Linked DNA regions of Alkalilimnicola ehrlichii MLHE-1. The protein of the gene in region 1 interacts with the protein of each later gene in a pairwise test. Links are inferred from orthologs where the notes say so. Each region holds a gene or a part of one and is shown on either strand. Other genes may lie near its edges.

The links.
Region 2: the proteins of bioB (region 1) and MLG_RS08810 interact in binary tests that used the Escherichia coli proteins (3 or more experiments, as listed by UniProt). The link is inferred for Alkalilimnicola ehrlichii MLHE-1 from one-to-one orthologs.

What each region holds. Positions count from the first base shown.
Region 1 is NC_008340.1:2,761,074-2,770,510, reverse strand. Bases 83-2,968 are described here. They hold bioB (biotin synthase BioB), read left to right. Parts: upstream 83-961; coding sequence 962-1,975; downstream 1,976-2,968. Other genes in these bases: bioF (8-amino-7-oxononanoate synthase), read left to right, coding at 1,972-2,968; MLG_RS12320 (ComF family protein), read right to left, coding at 83-590. Also shown: more of MLG_RS12320, read right to left, coding at 1-82; more of bioF, read left to right, coding at 2,969-3,147; MLG_RS12305 (alpha/beta fold hydrolase), read left to right, coding at 3,144-3,905; malonyl-ACP O-methyltransferase BioC, read left to right, coding at 3,902-4,777; MLG_RS12295 (MAPEG family protein), read left to right, coding at 4,831-5,217; MLG_RS12290 (putative signal transducing protein), read left to right, coding at 5,214-5,528; MLG_RS12285 (ATP-binding protein), read left to right, coding at 5,599-7,488; MLG_RS12280 (HD domain-containing phosphohydrolase), read left to right, coding at 7,485-8,927; MLG_RS12275 (molecular chaperone TorD family protein), read right to left, coding at 9,001-9,437. UniProt on the Escherichia coli protein: Catalyzes the conversion of dethiobiotin (DTB) to biotin by the insertion of a sulfur atom into dethiobiotin via a radical-based mechanism.
Region 2 is NC_008340.1:1,970,659-1,980,131, reverse strand. The notes cover bases 3,214-6,135. They hold MLG_RS08810 (class II glutamine amidotransferase), read left to right. Parts: upstream 3,214-4,229; coding sequence 4,230-5,042; downstream 5,043-6,135. Other genes in these bases: MLG_RS08805 (BaiN/RdsA family NAD(P)/FAD-dependent oxidoreductase), read left to right, coding at 5,113-6,135; MLG_RS08815 (M14 family metallopeptidase), read right to left, coding at 3,214-4,112. Also shown: MLG_RS08830 (hypothetical protein), read right to left, coding at 1-311; MLG_RS08825 (archease), read left to right, coding at 503-943; MLG_RS08820 (RtcB family protein), read left to right, coding at 974-2,401; more of MLG_RS08815, read right to left, coding at 2,391-3,213; more of MLG_RS08805, read left to right, coding at 6,136-6,306; MLG_RS08800 (D-alanine--D-alanine ligase family protein), read left to right, coding at 6,398-7,429; MLG_RS08795 (CocE/NonD family hydrolase), read right to left, coding at 7,469-9,473.

The DNA.
Region 1 (9,437 bases):
CCCTCCAGCACAAAGGCCCCGCGCACATTCCCCGACCGGCGCGCCCGGTCCAACCCGCTCTGGGCGCTGGTCGCCCGCACCCGCCGCACCCCGTGCCAGACCCGCCGCCCAGACAGGATCCGGGTGATATGCCGGGCCAGCTCCATCGCCTGGTTGTAGCCGCGCTCAATCAGCCGAGACCGGTGCAGCGGGACCGGCACCAGCACCTCCGGCAGCGCCTCCCCTCGCGCCCCCGCCGCTTGTGCCAGCAACGTCCCCAGCACCCGCCCGGTGGCCAGGCCGCCATGGAACTTGAAACCGGTCACCAGGCGATCCACCGGAAACCGGTAATCCAGCGGCACCACGGCCTTATCGAACCGTGGCGGCCAGCATAGGCAATCCGCACACAACCCGTCCGCCGCGCTGTCCTCCGGCAACGGCTGCCCGCAACGGGCGCAGGGGTTCACCACCCATGGCAGGTCCGCCTGGCAGCCGGCACACAGATCCAGCGCCGGCGGCTGCCCCGGCTCACCGCAAAGCACGCAGCGGGGCGGATAGAGCCGGTCCAGGCCGTGACCGATCGCCCGCAACCAGTGGTGGATACCGTCCATGGCATTGCTCCGTTCATCCGAGTGACCCCACCCAGTGTAGCGCCACCGATCGGCCCCTTTAATGAAAATTGGTGGTAAACCGAAGCAACTGCAATGAGGTTGACGGTGAGTCGCGCGGTGATAGGATTCGCTGATCGGGACGTTGCCGTGTTGGCTTGAGGGGGCGGGCGCGGTTTCGGTCGGGCCTCCGATTGCGCACCCCTTCGGGGTTCCCTGCGCTACTCACAAAATGTCGGCGGCGCGAACTCGCTTCGCTCGGACAGGCGCGCCTTTTCTCCGACATTTTGTTGCGTTGCTCGGTGCGCAAAAGTCGGCCCGACCGAAACCGCGCCCGCCCCCTCAAGCCAACCCAGCCGGGAGCCACCAAGAGCATGGGAGCCACCAAATCAATGACCGCCACAACCCAAACACCCCGCCACGACTGGTCTAAAGACGAAGTCCTGGCCCTGTTCGAGCAGCCCTTCAACGACCTGCTCCACCAAGCCCAGACCACCCACCGGGCCCACTTCGACCCCAACACCGTCCAGGTCAGCACCCTGCTCAGCATCAAGACCGGCGCCTGCCCGGAGGACTGCAAATACTGCCCCCAGAGCGTGCGCTACGACACCGGCCTGGAACGCGAGCAAATCCTGGCCGTGGAAGAGGTGGTGGCGGCCGCCCGCCGGGCCCGGGACGCCGGTGCTACCCGCTTCTGTATGGGCGCCGCCTGGCGCTCGCCCAAAGACCGCGACCTGGAGACCGTCGAGGCCATGGTGCGCGAGGTCAAGGCCCTGGGCCTCGAGACCTGCCTCACCCTCGGCATGCTCCGCGACGGCCAGGCCGAACGCCTGCGCGAGGCCGGGCTCGACTACTACAACCACAACCTCGACACCTCCGAGGACTACTACGACGAAATCATCACCACCCGCAGCTACCAGGACCGCCTCGACACCCTCGCCCGGGTGCGCGACGCCGGCCTCAAGACCTGCTGCGGCGGCATCATCGGCATGGGCGAAACCCGCCAGGACCGCGCCGAACTGCTGCGTACCCTGGCCAGCCTGCCGGTGCAGCCGCAGAGCGTCCCCATCAACCAGCTCGTCCAGGTCCCCGGCACCCCGCTGCACGGCGTCGAGCCCCCCGACCCCTTCGAATTCGTCCGCACCATCGCCGTCGCCCGCATCCTCATGCCGGCCAGCTACGTCCGCCTCTCCGCCGGCCGCGAGCAGATGTCCGACGAACTGCAGGCCCTCTGCTTCCTGGCCGGCGCCAACAGCATCTTCTACGGCGACAAGCTGCTCACCACCGGCAACCCGGAGGCCGACAAGGACCGCCGCCTGCTGGCCCGTCTGGGCATGGGGTTTGAGGCGCACGCCTGCGCCCAGGCCGAGGCCGAGGACCTGGGATGAACGCCGGCGCCCTGAGCCGGATGCTGTCCGAGGGCCTGGCCGCCCGCCGGGCGGAGGGGCTTTACCGCAGCCCGCGCGTGCTCAAGAGCGTCGACGGGGCCTGCGGTCTCACCGCCGACGGCCGGACCGTCGTCGTCTTCTGCGCCAACGACTACCTCGGGCTGGCCAGCGATCCGCGTCCCGGCCGGGTCATGGCCCGGGTGGCCGAAGAGCAGGGTGCCGGTAGCGGCGCCGCCCATCTGGTCAGTGGCCACCGCCCGGAGCACGAAGCGCTGGAACGGGCCCTGGCCGACTGGACCGGCCGCGAGGCCGCACTGCTCTTCTCCACCGGATACATGGCCAACCTCGGCGTCATCGACGCCCTCGTGGGCCGCGGCGATACCGTGTTCGAGGACCGCCTTAACCACGCCTCGCTGCTGGACGGTGCCCGGCTGTCGGGCGCCCGGCTGCGCCGCTACCGCCATGGTGATGTGGACCACCTGGCCCGGCGGCTCGCGGAGGATGGCGGGCGGCACCGGCTGATCGTCACCGATGGTGTCTTCAGCATGGACGGCGACCGCGCCCCGGTGGCGGAGCTGGCCCGCCTGGCACGGGACCACGGTGCCTGGCTCATGGTGGACGACGCCCATGGCCTGGGGGTACTGGGCGAGAAGGGCGGCGGGCTGTTGGAACAGAGCGGACTGGATCAGGACGATGTGCCCGTGCTGGTCGGTACCCTGGGCAAGGCCGTGGGCAGCTTCGGCGCCTTCGTTGCCGGCCGCCGGCTCCTGATCGACCACCTGGTCCAATCCGCGCGCACCTGGATCTACACCACCGCGCCGTCCCCGGCCCAGACCGCTGCCACCGTCGAGGCGGTGCGCCTGGCCCGCCACGAAACCTGGCGGCGCGAACACCTGCGCGCCCTGGTCCGGCGCTTCCGGGCGGGCATCGCCGACTTGGGACTGGATCTGATGCCCTCCGAGACCCCTATCCAGCCGATCGTGGTGGGCGAGGCCGATCAGGCGTTACAGGCCAGCCGCGCGCTGGAGGAGCGCGGCTACCTGGTCACCGCCATCCGGCCCCCCACTGTCCCCAAGGGCACCGCCCGCCTGCGCGTCACCCTCAGCGCCGCCCACACGCCCCAGCAGGTGGATGGCCTGGTGGCTGCGCTGGGACAGGTCCTGGGCCAATGATGCGTGCGGTCACCGAAGGGCGGGGCCCGGAGGGCCTGGTGCTGGTTCACGGCTGGGGCTTCGACCACCGGGTCTTCGACCCCTGGCTGCCCCGCCTGACGCAGCGTTGGCGGGTCACCCGAACGGACCTGCCGGGGCATGGTGGGAGCGCGCCACTGCCAGCGGATGCCGGCCTGGAGGCTTGGGCCGACGCCGTCCGCCTGGCGGTCCCCGAGGACGCCATCTGGGTGGGCTGGTCGCTGGGGGCCCTGCCGCTGCTGGCCGCCGCTGCCCGGGGCGCGCGACCCCGAGCGCTGCTGCTCCTCGCCGCCACCCCCTGCTTCTGCCAACGGGACGGTTGGCCTTACGGCCTGCTCCGGGAGGAGCTGGATGCCATGATCGGAGGGCTGGCGGAGGACGCGCGCCGGACCCTCCGTGGCTTCCACGCCCTGTTGGGCCGGGCGGGGGCCGGGGACCGCGAGGCGCTGCGCCCGTGGCGGCGCCGTGGCCCCGGTCCGGCGACGGCCCTGGAGCCGGGCCTGAGCCTGCTGCGCGACACCGACCTGCGCGGCCGGCTGGCCGCCATCGACCGCCCGACCACCTGGCTTGCCGGTGGTCGCGATCCGCTTGTCCCCGACGGTGCCGCCAAAGAGGCCGCCCGGGCGATGCCCCGGGCGCGGATGGCGTATCATCCCGAGGCCGGCCATCTGCCGTTCCTGACCCACCCCGAGTGGGTTGCCGGTCACCTTCACCTCCTCAGTCAGCAATGCCGACCATGACTCGAACCCCTCTCGACAAGCGCCAGGTCCGCCGTAACTTCCACCGGGCCGCCGACAGCTATGACCAGGTCGCCGTACTCCAACGGGAAGTCGGCGAGCGGTTGATGGAGCGCCTGCACGTCATCCTGATGCAGCCCGCGATCATCGTCGATGTGGGCTGTGGCACCGGCTTCTGCACCCGGGCACTGCAGGATCACTACCGCAAGGCGCGGGTGATTGGCCTGGACCATGCCCCCAGCATGCTCCGGGCCACCCGGCGCCGGGGCCGCTGGCTACGGCCGATCCGCACCCTCTGCGGCGACGCCGAGCGCCTGCCGCTGGCTGCGGAGAGCGTCGATATGGTGTTCTCCAACCTCGCCCTGCAGTGGATGCCGGACCTGCACCGGGTCTTCGCCGAGTTCCAGCGGGTCCTGCGGCCCGGCGGGCTGCTGATGTTCTCCAGCTTTGGCCCGGACACGCTGAAGGAGCTGCGCGCGGCCTGGGCGCAGGTGGATGACAAGCCCCATGTGCACGAATTTATCGATATGCACGACGTGGGGGACGCCCTGGTGCAGGCCCGCTTCGCCGACCCGGTGATGGACATGGAGTCGTTCACCCTGACTTACGGGGACCCCATGGGGGTGCTGCACGACCTGCGCGGCCTGGGGGCGCGTAACGCCGCAAGCGGACGGGGCCGTGGTCTCACCACCCGGCGCCGGCTGCAGGCCATGTGCCAGGCCTACGAGGCGGCCTACCGGGGGCCGGACGGCCGCATCCCCGCCAGTTGGGAGGTGGTCTACGGCCACGCCTGGGCCAGCGAGGGCCTGCCCCAGCGGCGCGAAGGTGATACCGTCAGCATCAGGGCGGACCACATCCCGGTCCGCAGGCGCTGATCCGGGCGCCGGCGGTCGCATCGCCGTCGGCACCCGTCGCGGGAGGAGGCCCGATGACCCTTGGCTACTGGATGGTCCTGGCGGCGGCGCTGCTGCCGTTTGTCTTTGCCGGTGCGGCCAAATTCGGCGGCGGGCCGGGGTTCGATAACCGCACGCCCCGCGCCTACCTGGCGGCGCTGGAGGGCTGGCGCCAGCGGGCCAACTGGGCCCAGCAGAACCAGTTCGAGGCCTTTCCGCCCTTCGCCGCCGCGGTGATCATCGCCCACCAGGTGGGTGCCGCCCAGGGTGCCGTGGACACCCTGGCGGTCCTCTTCATTCTCCTGCGATTGCTCTACGGCCTATGCTATATCGGCGACCGCCCTGGCCTGCGCAGCCTGGTCTGGATGGCGGCCTTTGCCTGCATCCTGGGGCTGTTCATCGCCGCGGGGGTGGCCGGATGAAGCGGGTCTTCAGTGTTGAGAACCGGATGCTGGTGGAGCGCTACCGCCAGGCGCTGGAGGACGCCGGCATCCCCTGCCAACTGCGTAACGAATTTCTTGGCGGCGGGGCCGGCGAGCTGCCGGTGAACGAGGTTTGGCCGGAGATCTGGGTGGCCGACGAGGATGAGCAGCGCGCACGGACCCTGCTGCAGGAGCTCAAGGCCCGCGAGGCCGATCCCGGGCCCGACTGGACCTGCCCGCGGTGCGGCGAGACCCTGGGCGGACAGTTTGACGCCTGCTGGAACTGTGGTGCGCTTCGCACGGAGGAGTGACCCCGGTATCCGCCGCAAAAACCCCTTGCTAGAATAGGGATAGACACCGCAAACGGGATGGAACGCCCTAATGCCTGCCCCGGCCACCCGCGAAGGCGCTGATCGCCGCATCCGCCGGCTGCGTCTGTACCTGGTGCTGGCGCTGGCGGGCTGGACGGCCACCTTTGGTGGCCTGTCCTGGTGGCTGGTGGGGCACTTCCAGGGCCTGACCGTGGAGCTGGCCTACCAGGAGGCCCGGGCCAACTTCAACAAGGACCAGGCCTTCCGCTTCTGGGGCACCCTGCACGGCGGTGTCTATGTGCCGGTCAGTGACCAGACCCCGCGCAACCCCTACCTGGCCCATCTGCCCGAACGGGATATCACCACCCCCGGCGGTCAGGAGCTGACCCTGATGAACCCCGCCTACATGCTGCGCCAGCTCAACGAGCAGTTCGGCGATCTCTTCGGCGTGCGCGGCAACATCACCAGCCTCGATCCGCTGCGGCCCGAGAACGCCCCCGACGACTGGGAGCGCGATGCCCTGGAGGCCTTCGAGGACGGGGTCGACGAACGCCTGGAGGTGGCCTACATCGAGCAGGAACCCTACCTGCGCTATATGGCCCCCATGGAGACCGACCGGGGGTGCCTCCAGTGCCATGCCCACCAGGGCTATCAGGTGGGGGACATCCGCGGTGGGGTCTCGGTGGCCGTGCCCCTGTCCGGCTATCAGGCGCACGAGGAGGTGGCCATGGGCCGGACCCTGGGCGCCTTCGCCGGCATCTGGCTGCTCGGCCTGCTGGGGCTGGGGTACAGCGGCCAACGGGTGCTGCGTGATGCCCGCTTCCAGCACGCGGCCACGCGGGAGATCCAACGACTGAACGAAGGCCTGGAGCAGCGGGTGCGGGAGCGGACCGCCGAACTGGAGCAGGCGCGTCAGTCGGCCGAAGAGGCCAACCGCGCCAAGAGCGTCTTCCTGGCCAACATGAGCCACGAACTGCGCACGCCGCTCAACGCCATTCTCGGCTTCGCCCGCCTGGCGGGACAGGCCCCGCAGGCCACCCCAGACCAGCGCGAACAGCTCGGTTTCGTGGAGCGCAACGGCGAGCACCTGCTGTCGCTGATCAACGATGTCCTGGACATGGCCAAGATCGAGTCCGGACGCCAGACCCTGGAGGAGGGCGTGGTGGACCTGCCGCGCACGCTCGAGGATGCGGTGGAGGCCCTGCGCCACCGGGCGGAGGGCAAGGGCCTGACCCTGACCCTGGAGGTGGCGGAGGACCTGCCGCGCCACATCCTCAGCGACGGCCGCAAACTGCGCCAGATCCTTATCAACTTGGTCAGCAACGCGGTCAAGTACACCGACGCCGGCCGGGTCGTGCTCAGCGCCCGGCGCCAGTCCGCGGAGCCGAGCGGGGGTCACGATGGCCTGCTGCTGGCGGTCGCCGACACCGGTCGCGGGATCCCTGTGGAGGACCAGGACCGGGTCTTCGAGCCCTTCGTGCAGAGCGGCCGGGTGGGCACCACCGAGGGCACCGGCCTTGGGCTGCCCATCACCCGCGAGTTCGTCGAGCTGATGGGCGGGGAGATTGGCCTGGAGAGCACCTCCGGCGAGGGTTCCCGGTTCACGGTGAGCCTGCCACTGGTGCCGGCAGTGGACGAGGAGCGGGAGCGCCAGCCGGCGCCGCGCCGGCACCTGGGCTTGAACTACCGCTACGCTGAGGGGACGCCGGAGCCCCCGGCCGAGGTTCACCCGGCGGATCGCGTCCCGGAGGACTTCGGCCAGCGCCTGCAGGCCCTCCCGGCGGATCAGCGCCGGGCGCTGGCGCAGGCGCTCCGCGCCGGCGATCTGGATGCCCTGGAGGCCCTGGTGCGTGACATCGGGGAGCAGGACGCGGTGCTGGCCCCGGCGCTGCGGGCCCAGGTCCAGGCCTTCCGCTATCAGGAGATCCTCACGGCGCTCAACGGTGGGGGCGGCGCATGAGTGCCACGGCCCCGGAACCGCAGGCCTCGGGCGAGGTGCTGGTGGTGGACGACAACCCCGCCAACCTGCGGCTCATGGTCAGCGTGTTACGCGAGGGGGGCTACGCTGTCCGGGTAGCGCCCAGCGGCCGGCTGGCGTTGGACTCGGTGCAGGCCCGGCCCGCGGACCTGATCCTGCTGGATATCCGCATGCCGGACCTGGACGGCTACGAGGTCTGCCGTCGTCTCAAGGCCGATCCGGCCCGCCACGACATCCCCGTGATCTTCCTCAGCGCCCTGTGCGAGCCCGCCGACAAGGTCCGGGGCTTCGCGGTGGGGGCGGTGGATTACATCACCAAGCCCTTCGTCGCCGAGGAGGTGCTGGTGCGGGTGCAGAGCCATCTGGCCCTGCACGCCTCGCAGCAGCGACTGGAGGCGCTAGTGGCGGAGCGCACCCGCGCCCTGCGCACCCTGTCCGCTGGCAACCAGGCCCTGGTGCATGCCGATGGCCTGGACGACCTGCTGGCCAATATGCATGACGTGCTGGTGCGGAAGGGGGGCTATGCCAGGGCGTTGATCATGCTCATCGGCGGTCCCTGCTACCCACCGGTCGCCGAGGCGGAGGACGTGGCGGTGCCGGACGCTCCCTGCCTGGGGTTGCCGGCCCCGGCATCCTCGGACGCTGGTGTCCGGACGCTGTTGCTGCCGTTGCGGGACGCCAGGGGCGACTTGGGCTGCCTGCAGGTGGAGAGCCGGAGGCCCGCCCCCTTCGCCGACCCCGACGAGGTGGCACGGCTGATGGAGTTGGCCGGTGATCTGGCCTATGGCGTCCGCAGCCAGCAGGATCGCGCGGAGAGTCAGCGGGCCCAGCAGGCGCTGGAGCAGTCACTGGAACGCACCATTGAGGCCATCGCCGCCACCATCGAGGTGCGCGATCCCTATACCGCCGGCCACCAGCAGCGCACCACCGAGATCGCCGAGGTGATCGCCGAGGAACTGGGCCTGGATGATGCGCGGCGCAAGGGGCTGCATGTGGCCGGCGCCATCCACGACATCGGCAAGGTCGCCATCCCCGTGGAGATCCTCTCGCGCCCGGGGCGGCTGAGTGACCTCGAGTTCGAGATGATCAAGACCCATCCGGCCGTCGGCTACGAGATCATCAAGGGGATCGAGTTCCCCTGGCCGGTGGCGGAGATCATTCGCCAACACCACGAGCGGCTGGACGGCTCCGGTTACCCGGACGGCCTGCGGGGGGAGGCCATCCTGCTGGAAGCACGCATTCTGGCCGTAGCCGACGTGGTCGAGGCCATCTCCTCCCACCGCCCCTACCGGCCCGCCCTGGGGCTGGCCGCGGCGCTGGACGAACTGCGCGCCAAGCGCGGCAGGCTCTACGACCCGGAGGTGGTGGACGCCTGCCTGCGCCTGGCCGCACAGGGCTGCCTGCCGGTGGAGTCCCGGTGACCCGCACCCCTGGCCGGGGCTGGAAGCCTCCCTGGAAGCATCCAGGGGTGTCGCCCTGCACCGCGCCAAGCCCTCAGCCGCCGGGCCCCGTGCGGCAGTCGGGACAGACGTGCAGATGATCGGCCGGCGCTCCCGCCTCCTGTAAATGCGCGATCAGCACCGCCTGGTCGCGCAGGCTCACGAAAGGTGTCCCGCAGCGCGCGCAGGCGGCCATGGCTGGGCCGGTGTCCGGCGCGGATTTGCTCGCACCGGTGGCCTCCCCGGCAACCGAACGGGTGCCGGGAAGCAGACAGCCATCCGGGTCCTGGCCGGTCGTGCCGATCAGCGCCAGCAGCCGTGAGTAGACCTTGGGCAGGCCATGTGCCTGCTCCACGTCGGCCGCCGTTTCGGCAAGGTGTCGGGCTGCCGGTGCCACCATTTGTTGCAGCAAGGCCTTGGCGTCTCGTTCTGCCTGGTCATTGCCTTGCTCACCCCGGCTGATCAGGCAGGCGGCCAACTCCAGAACCACCG
Region 2 (9,473 bases), 790 kb from region 1 along the record:
AAGTAGTGGATGGCCACATGGGGGTGTACCCGGACCACCCGGATGCGCACCGTGTGGCGGCTGTCGCCGGCCGGGGCATCGGGGTAGGTCAGGGTCAGCTCGGTGCTGTAGCGGCGCAGCCGGTTGAAGTTGGCATCCACCCGGGTCAGGGCCGCCACCGGCTGCCGCGCCGGGTCGGCGAGGGCGGTGCCCGGGGATGGGGAGTAATCCACCCGCAGCCCGGCCCGGGGTTCAGCAGCGGGCGCCGACAGAACGGCGAACCCCGCGAGGGCGAGGGCCAGGGTGCCTGCAAGCAGCCATCTTGCGCGCATGTTCGGACTCCGCATTGGCATTCATGGCGCTTTGCGGCCATGGTAAGGGGTAAGGCGTGGACGCCGTGGGGCGGGCACCAGGTGCGGGCCCTTGTCGCCACTATAGAAGAGCCGCCGGCCGCCCTCCATGGACGGCCGGCCCGGTCCGGGATCGGTTAGATCGGGAGGGCGCGGTGCAGGAGAATGACGCGATGAGCATGGCGCAGCGCGAGCAATCGGAGCGGGGCTGGGCGTTGGAGCCGCACGATGCCGACGTGCGGGTGTGTGGCTGGGGCCCCACCCCGGAGGCCGCCTTCGAGCAGGCGGCGGTGGCGCTGACCCGGGTGGTCACCGACGCCCCGCTGGCCGCCCGCGAGCGGGTGGATGTGCACTGCCAGGCCCCGGACAGGGAGCTGTTGCTGGTGGACTGGCTGAACGCCGTCATCTATGAGATGGCGGTGGGCGGTCTGTTGTTCGGCGACTACTCGGTGCGGCTGCGGGGCGATCGGTTGGAAGCCAGCCTGTGGGGCGAGCCGGTGGACCGCGCCCGCCATGCCCCGGCCTGCGAGCCCAAAGGCGCCACCTACACCGCCCTGAGCGTCGGCCGCGACCGGCAGGGGCGTTGGACAGCGGGCTGCGTCGTGGACGTCTGAGCGGCGGAGCCCGAAACCTCGGAGGCTGTCATGGATACCTCACGTTTGACCCGCATCGACGAGACGAGCTGGCAGATTGAGCCCAGTGGCGCCATGCGGGTGCCCGGCATCATCTACGGTGACGAGACGCTGATCCGGGCCATGGACGACAAGGTGGCCGAGCAGACCGCCAACGTCGCCTCGCTGCCCGGTATCGTCAAGGGCGCCTACGTGATGCCGGACGCCCACTGGGGCTATGGCTTTCCCATCGGCGGCGTGGCCGCCTTCGACCCGAATGAGGGCGGGGTGGTGTCCGCCGGCGGCGTGGGCTTCGATGTCTCCTGCGGGGTGCGCACCCTGCTCACCGGGCTGACGGTGCCGGAGGTGCGCCGTGTGCAGGAGCGCCTGGCCGATGCCCTGATGTCGAGCATCCCCGCCGGGGTCGGCAGCCACAGCGGCATCACCCTGCAGGGCCGGGAGATGGATGCCATGCTGCGCGGCGGCGCCGCCTGGGCGGTGGAGAAGGGATGGGGCGGGGCCGAGGACCTGGCGCGCATTGAGGAGCGGGGCCGGATGGAGGGGGCCGATCCCGACTGCGTGTCCGAGCGGGCCAAGAAGCGCCAGCGCCGGGAGATGGGCACTCTGGGCTCGGGCAACCACTACCTGGAGGTGCAGGCGGTGGAGACCCTCTACGATCCGGATACCGCGGCCGTGCTCGGCCTGGCCGAGGGCGATGTGGTGGTGACCATTCACTGCGGCTCGCGCGGTCTGGGCCATCAGATCGGCACCGAGTTCCTGCGTGACATGCTGCCCGCCGCCGCCGAGGCTGGCATCCACCTGCCGGACCGGGAACTGGCCTGTGCCCCCATCCACTCGCCCATCGGCGAGCGCTACCTGGGGGCCATGCGCAGCGCCATTAACTGCGCCCTGGCCAACCGGCAGATCCTGGGGGAGTTCGCCCGCGAGGTCTTCGCCCGTTTCTTCCCCGACCATCCGCTGGACCTGCTCTACGACGTCTCGCACAACACCTGCAAGGTCGAGACCCATACCGTGGATGGCCGGCCGCGCCGGCTTTTCGTCCACCGCAAGGGCGCCACCCGGGCCTTTGGCCCGGCCCACGCCGATCTGCCCGAGGCGCTGCGTGGGGTCGGTCAGCCGGTGCTGATCGGCGGCAGCATGGGCACCGGCTCGCACATCCTGGTGGGCACGGGGGCCGGCGACAAGGCCTTCTCCTCCGCCTGCCACGGTGCCGGCCGGGCCATGTCCCGGCGCGCGGCGCTGAAGCGCTGGCGCGGCCGCCAGGTGGTGGACGAACTGGCCGAACGCGGGATCCTGATCCGCAGTCCCTCGATGCGCGGTGTGGCGGAGGAGGCCCCGGGCGCCTACAAGGATGTGGACCAGGTGGTGATCGCCGCCGAACGGGCGGGGCTGGCGCGCCGGGTGGCGCACCTGCGCCCGCTGATCTGCGTCAAGGGGTGAGTCGCCGGGTCTGTGCCAGGGTCCCGAGCCGGGTGCTTCGGACGCTCAGCGTGACTGTGCCCCGGCCCCGCACCACCCAGCGTGCCCGGGCCTGATGGCTGCTGCCCCGTGAGCGCTGGAACCAGGGCATGTGCGCCATGTTCCCCAATCCGCGGCCCCAGCCGTCGAGATGGCCAAGGGCTTGGCGGGCCGGCTGGCCCTCGGTCAGGGTACAGCCCTCCAGCCAGAGTTCGGTTTCCACACCGTCGTTCCAGGGCCGACTGCGGCCGGCGGCTACGCCGTAGGTGGGCAGGTAGCCGTGATTCGCCACGACCGCGATGATCTCCCAGTGGTCGTCCCCCAGCGGGCGGCATTCCAGCCCGGCGATAGTCAGTCGGGGTAGCAGGGCGGCAGCCCGCAACCAATAGGTGGCGATGCCGTCACAGATGTCGGGCAGCGCTTCGGGGGGCGGGTTCCAGATGCCGATGCTGGGGTCCAGCCCGCCAACCTCTACCGGCCCGATTTGCGGGTGCTTGAGGGGCAACCAGGGCCGGAAGAGCCGTTGGCGGTTGTGCTCGGCATCCCACTGGGCCAGCCGTTCCATGTCGCCACGGTGCAGGCTGGTGTAGAGGTCCACGAAGCGTTTCGGGCGGGGCAGGTCGAGCCGGCGGAAGAGGTCCCAGAGTTCACAGACCTGGGCCAGGCAGGCGCGTTGGTGATAGGCGAAGTCGGTCAGGTCCCCGTAAAGCGGGGTCTCGGGTTCGTAGGTGAACTCCTCGAAGCCGCTGACCGTGGGATAGCCGGTGAGCATTTCGCCCCAGGCGGCCAATTGGCGGTAGAGCGCCAGGTCATCCTGGTCCATGGCGGCGTCCGGGGCGCCGGTCAGCGGGCGGATGAAGACCCCGCCGAAGGTGTGTAGATCGAGCCAGGCGTAGATGTTGGGATGGCGGGTGGCGAAATCGAGCACCGCGTGGGTCTCGGGCTCGGAGCCTGGAAAGTGCCCAGCGCCGGTCTGGTCCGGCTCTGGCCGCCAGTTCCAGGGAAAGTTGCGGTTGAAATCGGGGGTGTCTCGCAACGGTTCCGGCTCCGGCACGGTGTGGCCATCCCAGTGACGGATGAGCCCCTCCGGGTAGAGGCGGTAATAGGGGGGTGGGTCGTCCAGTTCACGGGGCAGCATCAGCCCGGCATGCCGGGGCGAGGCGACGAACGGCCCGGCCGGATCCTCCATCCGCAGATAGCGGCAGCGGCCATCGCCGTCCAAGTCGCTCGGTTCCCAACGGGGGGTGTCGGGGGCGTGGGGGCTGCGCCGGGGTGCCGAGCGCACGAAGCCGCCGTGATGAAGCACCTGTTCCGCACCGTCGGGCGAGACGCGCGGGCAGATGTAGAAGAGCACGCCGCGGAGTTGTTCCTCCAGATGGGGCAGCAGTCCGCCGTGGGTGTTGGCACCGCTCAGGTGGAGTTGCAGGGCCGCCTCGGCCACGGCCAGCGCCACGCTGGAGCCGGCCAACTCCGAACCGTGCATGTTGCCGTTCACCCAGACGGCGGGACGCGACCGCTCCGGCCGCCTGCCCACGGTGAGCAGCCAGATCTCGCGGCCCTCCGGGCTGGTGCCCAGGCTCTCCAGGCGGGCCACCTCCGGGTGCGCCGACGCCCAGTGCTGCAACTGCCCGGTGAGGGTGTCGTAATCCAGGTATTGGTGCCGGAAGGGCTCGATGTCGGTGGGTGCACCCATGCCTGTCTCCAACAGCGGTTGGCCGTGTGTTCCCAGTATGGGCCAGACGCCCAGGGAGCGACGGGGTGGGGTAGACTGAGGCCGTCGAGAGCAAGGTCTTTCACGACGGGAACGGACATGTGCGAACTGCTGGCGATGAGCGCCAATACCCCTACGGATCTTTGCTTCAGCTTCACCGGCCTGGCCCGCCGGGGCGGGGCCGCCGGGCCGCACAAGGACGGTTGGGGGGTGGCCTTCTACGAGGGCCGCGGGGTGCGGGTGTTCCACGATCCCCAGCCCAGCGCCGACTCGCGCATTGCCGAGATCGTCCAGACCCAGCCGATCAAGAGCCGCGCCGCCATTTGCCACATCCGCCAGGCCAACGTCGGCTGCGTCGGGCTGGAGAACACCCACCCCTTCATCCGCGAACTCTGGGGGCGGTACTGGACCTTCGCCCACAACGGGCAGCTGCACGGCTTCAAGGCCCGGCCTGGGGTCTACCGGCCGGTCGGAGACACCGACAGCGAGCACATCTTCTGTGACCTGCTCAACCGCATTCGGGCGGAGTACACCCCGGAGGTGGCGGACGACGACCTGCTGCGCACGGTGGTGGCGGCCTCGGCAGAGTATGCCCGCCAGGGGGTGTTCAACCTGCTGCTCAGCAACGGCCGCTGGGTGTTCACCTTCTGCAGTACCCGGATGGTGGCCATCACCCGGCGCGCGCCCTTCGGGCCCGCGCGCCTTAAGGACGCTGACGTCACCGTGGACTTTGAGGCGGTGACCACCCCGCGCGATGTGGTCAGCGTGATCGCCACCGAGGCGCTGACCAGCGACGAGCGCTGGGACGACTACCAGCCTGGGGAGTGGCGCATGTGGCAGGATGGTGAGGTGGTGGCCTGCGGGCGGGAGTCCATCCCGCGCTGGTCGCACCCGGATCCGGAGCGACTCTGAGGCCGCTACCGGGGCCGGGTTACCCCGGCCCGGTCGGTCCCGCCCGGCAAAGGGGGTAGAATCCCCGCCCATGGCCTCTCGCTCCCCATACCCGCATTACGATGTCATCGTGATCGGCGCCGGCGCCGCCGGGCTGATGTGCGCGCTCACCGCCGGCGGGCGTGGCCGCCGGGTGCTGGTGCTGGACCATGCCAACAAGGTGGGCAAGAAGATCCTGATGTCCGGCGGTGGGCGGTGCAATTTCACCAACATCCACTGCGGGCCCGAGCACTTTCTGTCGGCCAACCCGCACTTCGTCAAATCGGCCCTCAGTCGCTACACCCCCTGGCACTTCATCGCCTTGGTGGAACAGCACGGCATCCCCTACCACGAAAAGAAGCTGGGCCAGCTCTTCTGCGACCGCTCCTCCAAGGATATCGTCGGCATGCTGCTGGCGGAGTGCCGGGCGGTGGGGGTGGCGATCCGTACCCGCTCGCCGGTCAGCGACCTGCGGCTGGGGGCACCGCACTGGCTGTCCACTCCGCAGGGCCCGGTGACGTGTTCATCGCTGGTGATTGCCACCGGCGGCTACTCGATTCCGAAGATGGGTGCCACCGGCTTCGGCTTCGACCTGGCGCGGTCGCTGGGGATTCCGGTACGGCCCACCCGTGCGGCGCTGGTGCCGGTGACCCTGGAGGGGCGCAAGCGGCGCCAGCTGCAGGACCTGGCCGGGGTGGCCCTGGACAGCGTCACCCGCGCCGGCGGGGCCGCCTTCCGCGAGAATATCCTGTTCACCCACCGTGGGCTCAGTGGGCCGGCGATCCTCCAGGCCTCGTCCTACTGGCAGCCCGGCGAGCCGCTGGAGATCGACCTGTTTCCCGACACGGATCTGGCCGGGCACCTGGAGGCGATGCGCCGGGAGCGCCCGCGTCTGACCCTGAAGAAGCTGCTGGGCGAGCAACTCACCCGCCGTGTGGCCCAGCGCTGGTGTGAACTCTGGCTGCCGGACAGGCGCCTGGAGCAGTTGACCGGCGAGGACATACGCCGGATCCAGCAGGCCTGCCAGCCCTGGACGGTCTGGCCCGATGGCACCGAAGGGTACCGTACCGCCGAGGTGACCCTGGGCGGGGTCGACACCCATGCGCTATCTTCCAAGACCATGGCCTGTCGTGATCACCCGGGGCTCTACTTCATCGGTGAGGTGGTGGATGTCACGGGCCACCTGGGTGGTCATAACTTTCAGTGGGCCTGGGCGTCGGGGCATGCGGCGGGGCAGCATGTGTAGAAGGGCGCCCCCCGTGGCCCTGGCCCGTTCTCACCCCGGGGGGCAGTTAGGGCCCCGGTCCCCTCCTTGCAACCAGGGTGTTACGCCATCCATGATTACAGCCGCTGAATCGCAGCCTGTCCACCTTGCCGTGCTGGCCGGGGACCCGCGCCTGCCCTACGACTACGGTGTGGACGGGCGCTTTGGGGAGTCGGAGGTGGAGGCGGTACGCCAGGCCCGGGTGGCGCTGGAGACGCTGGGTGGCTATCGGGTTGAGGTGCTGGATGACCACGACCGGCTGTTCGACCGGCTGCGGGAGGCCCCGCCCGATCTGGCGCTTAACTTTTGTGACACCGGCTACCGCAACCAGCTGCGCCACGAGCAGAACGTACCGGCCCTATTGGAGCTGCTGGAGATCCCTTACACCGGTGCCACGCCGGCCTGCATGAGCATCTGCGGCGACAAGGCGCTGGTGCGGCTGCTGGCAGCCAGCCACGGCATCCCGGTGCCCAATGAGACCTTCGTCGATCTTACCGCGGACCCCATGGTGTTGCCCGAGCTCTACCCGGCGCTGATCAAGCCCAATGCCGGTTGCGGCAGCCAGGGGGTGACCCCCGACTCGGTGGTCCATGACGCCCAGCAGGCGCGGGCCTGCCTGGAGCAGCTGGCGCTGGAGCCGGAACGCCCGCAGGCCTTGATCCAGGACTTTCTCACCGGTGCCGAGTACACCCTGGGACTGGTAGGCAATCCGGAGACCGGCTTCACCGTGCTGCCGTTGCTGGAGATCGACTACTCGCGGCTGCCGGCCGACCTGCCGCCCATTCTCTCCTACGGTTCCAAGGTGGACCCGAACTCCGCCTACTGGCAGAGCCTGCGCTTCAAGCCCGCCGAATTGGCACCGGAGCACCAGGCCGCGATGGTGGAGCACAGTGTCTTCCTGTTCGAGCGCCTGGGCTTTCGGGATTACGCCCGCTTCGACTACCGGTGCGGGGTCGACGGCGTGCCCCGGCTACTGGACGCCAACTTCAACCCCACCTGGAGCTACGACGGCAAGATGGCGATCATGGCCGGTTGGGCCGGCTATGAGTACGCGGACCTGCTGGCGCTGTTGCTGGACACGGCCCGCCGCCGCTACGGGATCTGACATCGTTCCGGCCGGGGACAGCCGGCAAGGTCTGACGCATTACAGGAGCAGCCGGGGGATGGCCTCGTTCCACTCCCGGCTGGCTACGCGGGCCCCGTTCTCGTAGGCGTCCAGGATCGCCTGGATGAAGAAATGCTCGGCATCGGCGGTGAGGCGGATGCGGGCGTCGATGCGCACCGCCCAGTCGCCGCGCTGGAAGCGGGTCTCCTGCTCGATGACGGCCTCGGCGGACAACGGGTCCTGCTCCTGGATACGGAACACCCGACGCATGGTGGAGCCCAGGGTGAGATCGATGTCCTCGATCCGGGCCAGGGCCGCGCCACCCACGTCACCGGCGTCCCCGAAGGCGGTATAGGTGGTCTCGTCGTTGGTCAGGTCCACGGCGATACTGCGCTCCGGCTCGGCGGTCTCGAGGATGGTGTGGGTCGGGATGGGGCAGCGCTCCGGCGGCCCGAAGGCCGGTAGCTGGTCATCCTCCGGTCGCGGCGGTCGCAGGGGCAGCGCCAGCGTGCTCGCCCCGGTGATCAGGGTGATCTCCGACCGTTCCGGTGCCGGCCAGATGATCGGCCAATAGGCGCTGGAGATCGCCAGCCGGATGGTGTGCCCGGGGGCGAAGCGGTAGGCCATGTCGTTCAGTCGTACGGTGATCCGGTAGCGTTGCCCCGGCACCAGCGGGGCGGGGCGCTCATGGCTGTCCCGGTGCGCCAGGTTGAGCACCCCATAGCTGACCCGGCCGGAGGCCCCGTCCGGCGCCACGTCGTTCAGGCGAACAATCACGTGGGCCAGTGGCGTGTCGCAGGCCAATTCCAGGGTGACGACCGGCGTGCCGAGCATCTCCACCGGCTCGCTGAGCGGGTCGGAGTCGAAGACCAGCGACTTGCCGTCGTCGGTGCGCTGGTCCATGGGGGCGTCGCCCTCGGCGCCGAAGCCGTAGAAATCGCCGGCGCGCAGCCCGGTGGTCTGCGGTGAGCGCAGGCGCATGCGATCCTCCGGGTCCGGGTGATCGCCCAGCGAGAGCACGTTGAGGTGCCAGGTGCGCGGGGTGATGCGCGGCGAGGGCCACTCGGTTTCCGCCACCCAGCGGCCGGGGCGCTCGTCGTGGCGGGGCGCCGGGGCGATCCAGTCCTCCATCCAGGCACGGATCAGCGGCTCGTCCATGATGCCGTTCTCTTCCTCCTTCAGCCAATAGTCCCACCAGCGCACCGCTTCCTGGAAGAAGCCGATGCGCGGCCCCGGCTCGGCGGCGTGGGGAAAGGCGTGGGGCCAGGGGCCGATCAGCGCCTTGCGCGGCGCCTGTAGGCCGGCCATCAGGCGTGGGATGGCGTTGACGTAGCCGTCCGCCCAGCCGCCCACGGCGTAGACCGCGCACTGGATGGCCGAATAGTCCTCGCACACCGAGCCCTGCTTCCAGTAATCATCCCGGTGGGGGTGACGCATCCACAGGGCGGGGAAGAGGCGGTTGTGTGCCAGCCGTTCCAGCCATTGCTCGCGCCAGGGCTCACCGGCGATCTCCGGGTCGGGGGGGCAGGCGTTGAGCGAGAAGAAGGCCGCGCCCCAGGTCAGGTTCTCGTTGAGCAGACAGCCGCCCTTGTAGTGGGCATCGTCGGCATAGCGGTCGTCGGTGGAGCACATGGTGATGATGGCCTTCAGCGCCGGCGGCTGGCGGGCCGCCACCTGCAGGGCGTTGAAGCCGGCCCAGGACAGGCCGATCATGCCCACCCGGCCGTTGCACCAGGACTGTTCGGCGATCCAGGCGATGGCCTCCTCGGCGTCGTCCTGCTCCTGGGCCAGGTACTCATCGCGCAGGATGCCCTCGGAGTCGCCGGTGCCGCGCACGTCCAGGCGGATGGCGGCGTAGCCGTGGCCGGCGAAGTAGTGGTGCAGCGGTTCGTCACGCAGGCGTGTGAAGTCGCGCTTGCGGTAGGGCATGTACTCCAGCACCGCCGGCACCGGGTGGTCGGCGGAGCCCACCGGCAGCCAGACCCGCGCGGCCAAGCGCACGCCGTCGGACATGGGGATCCAGACGTTCTCGATCACCCGGACA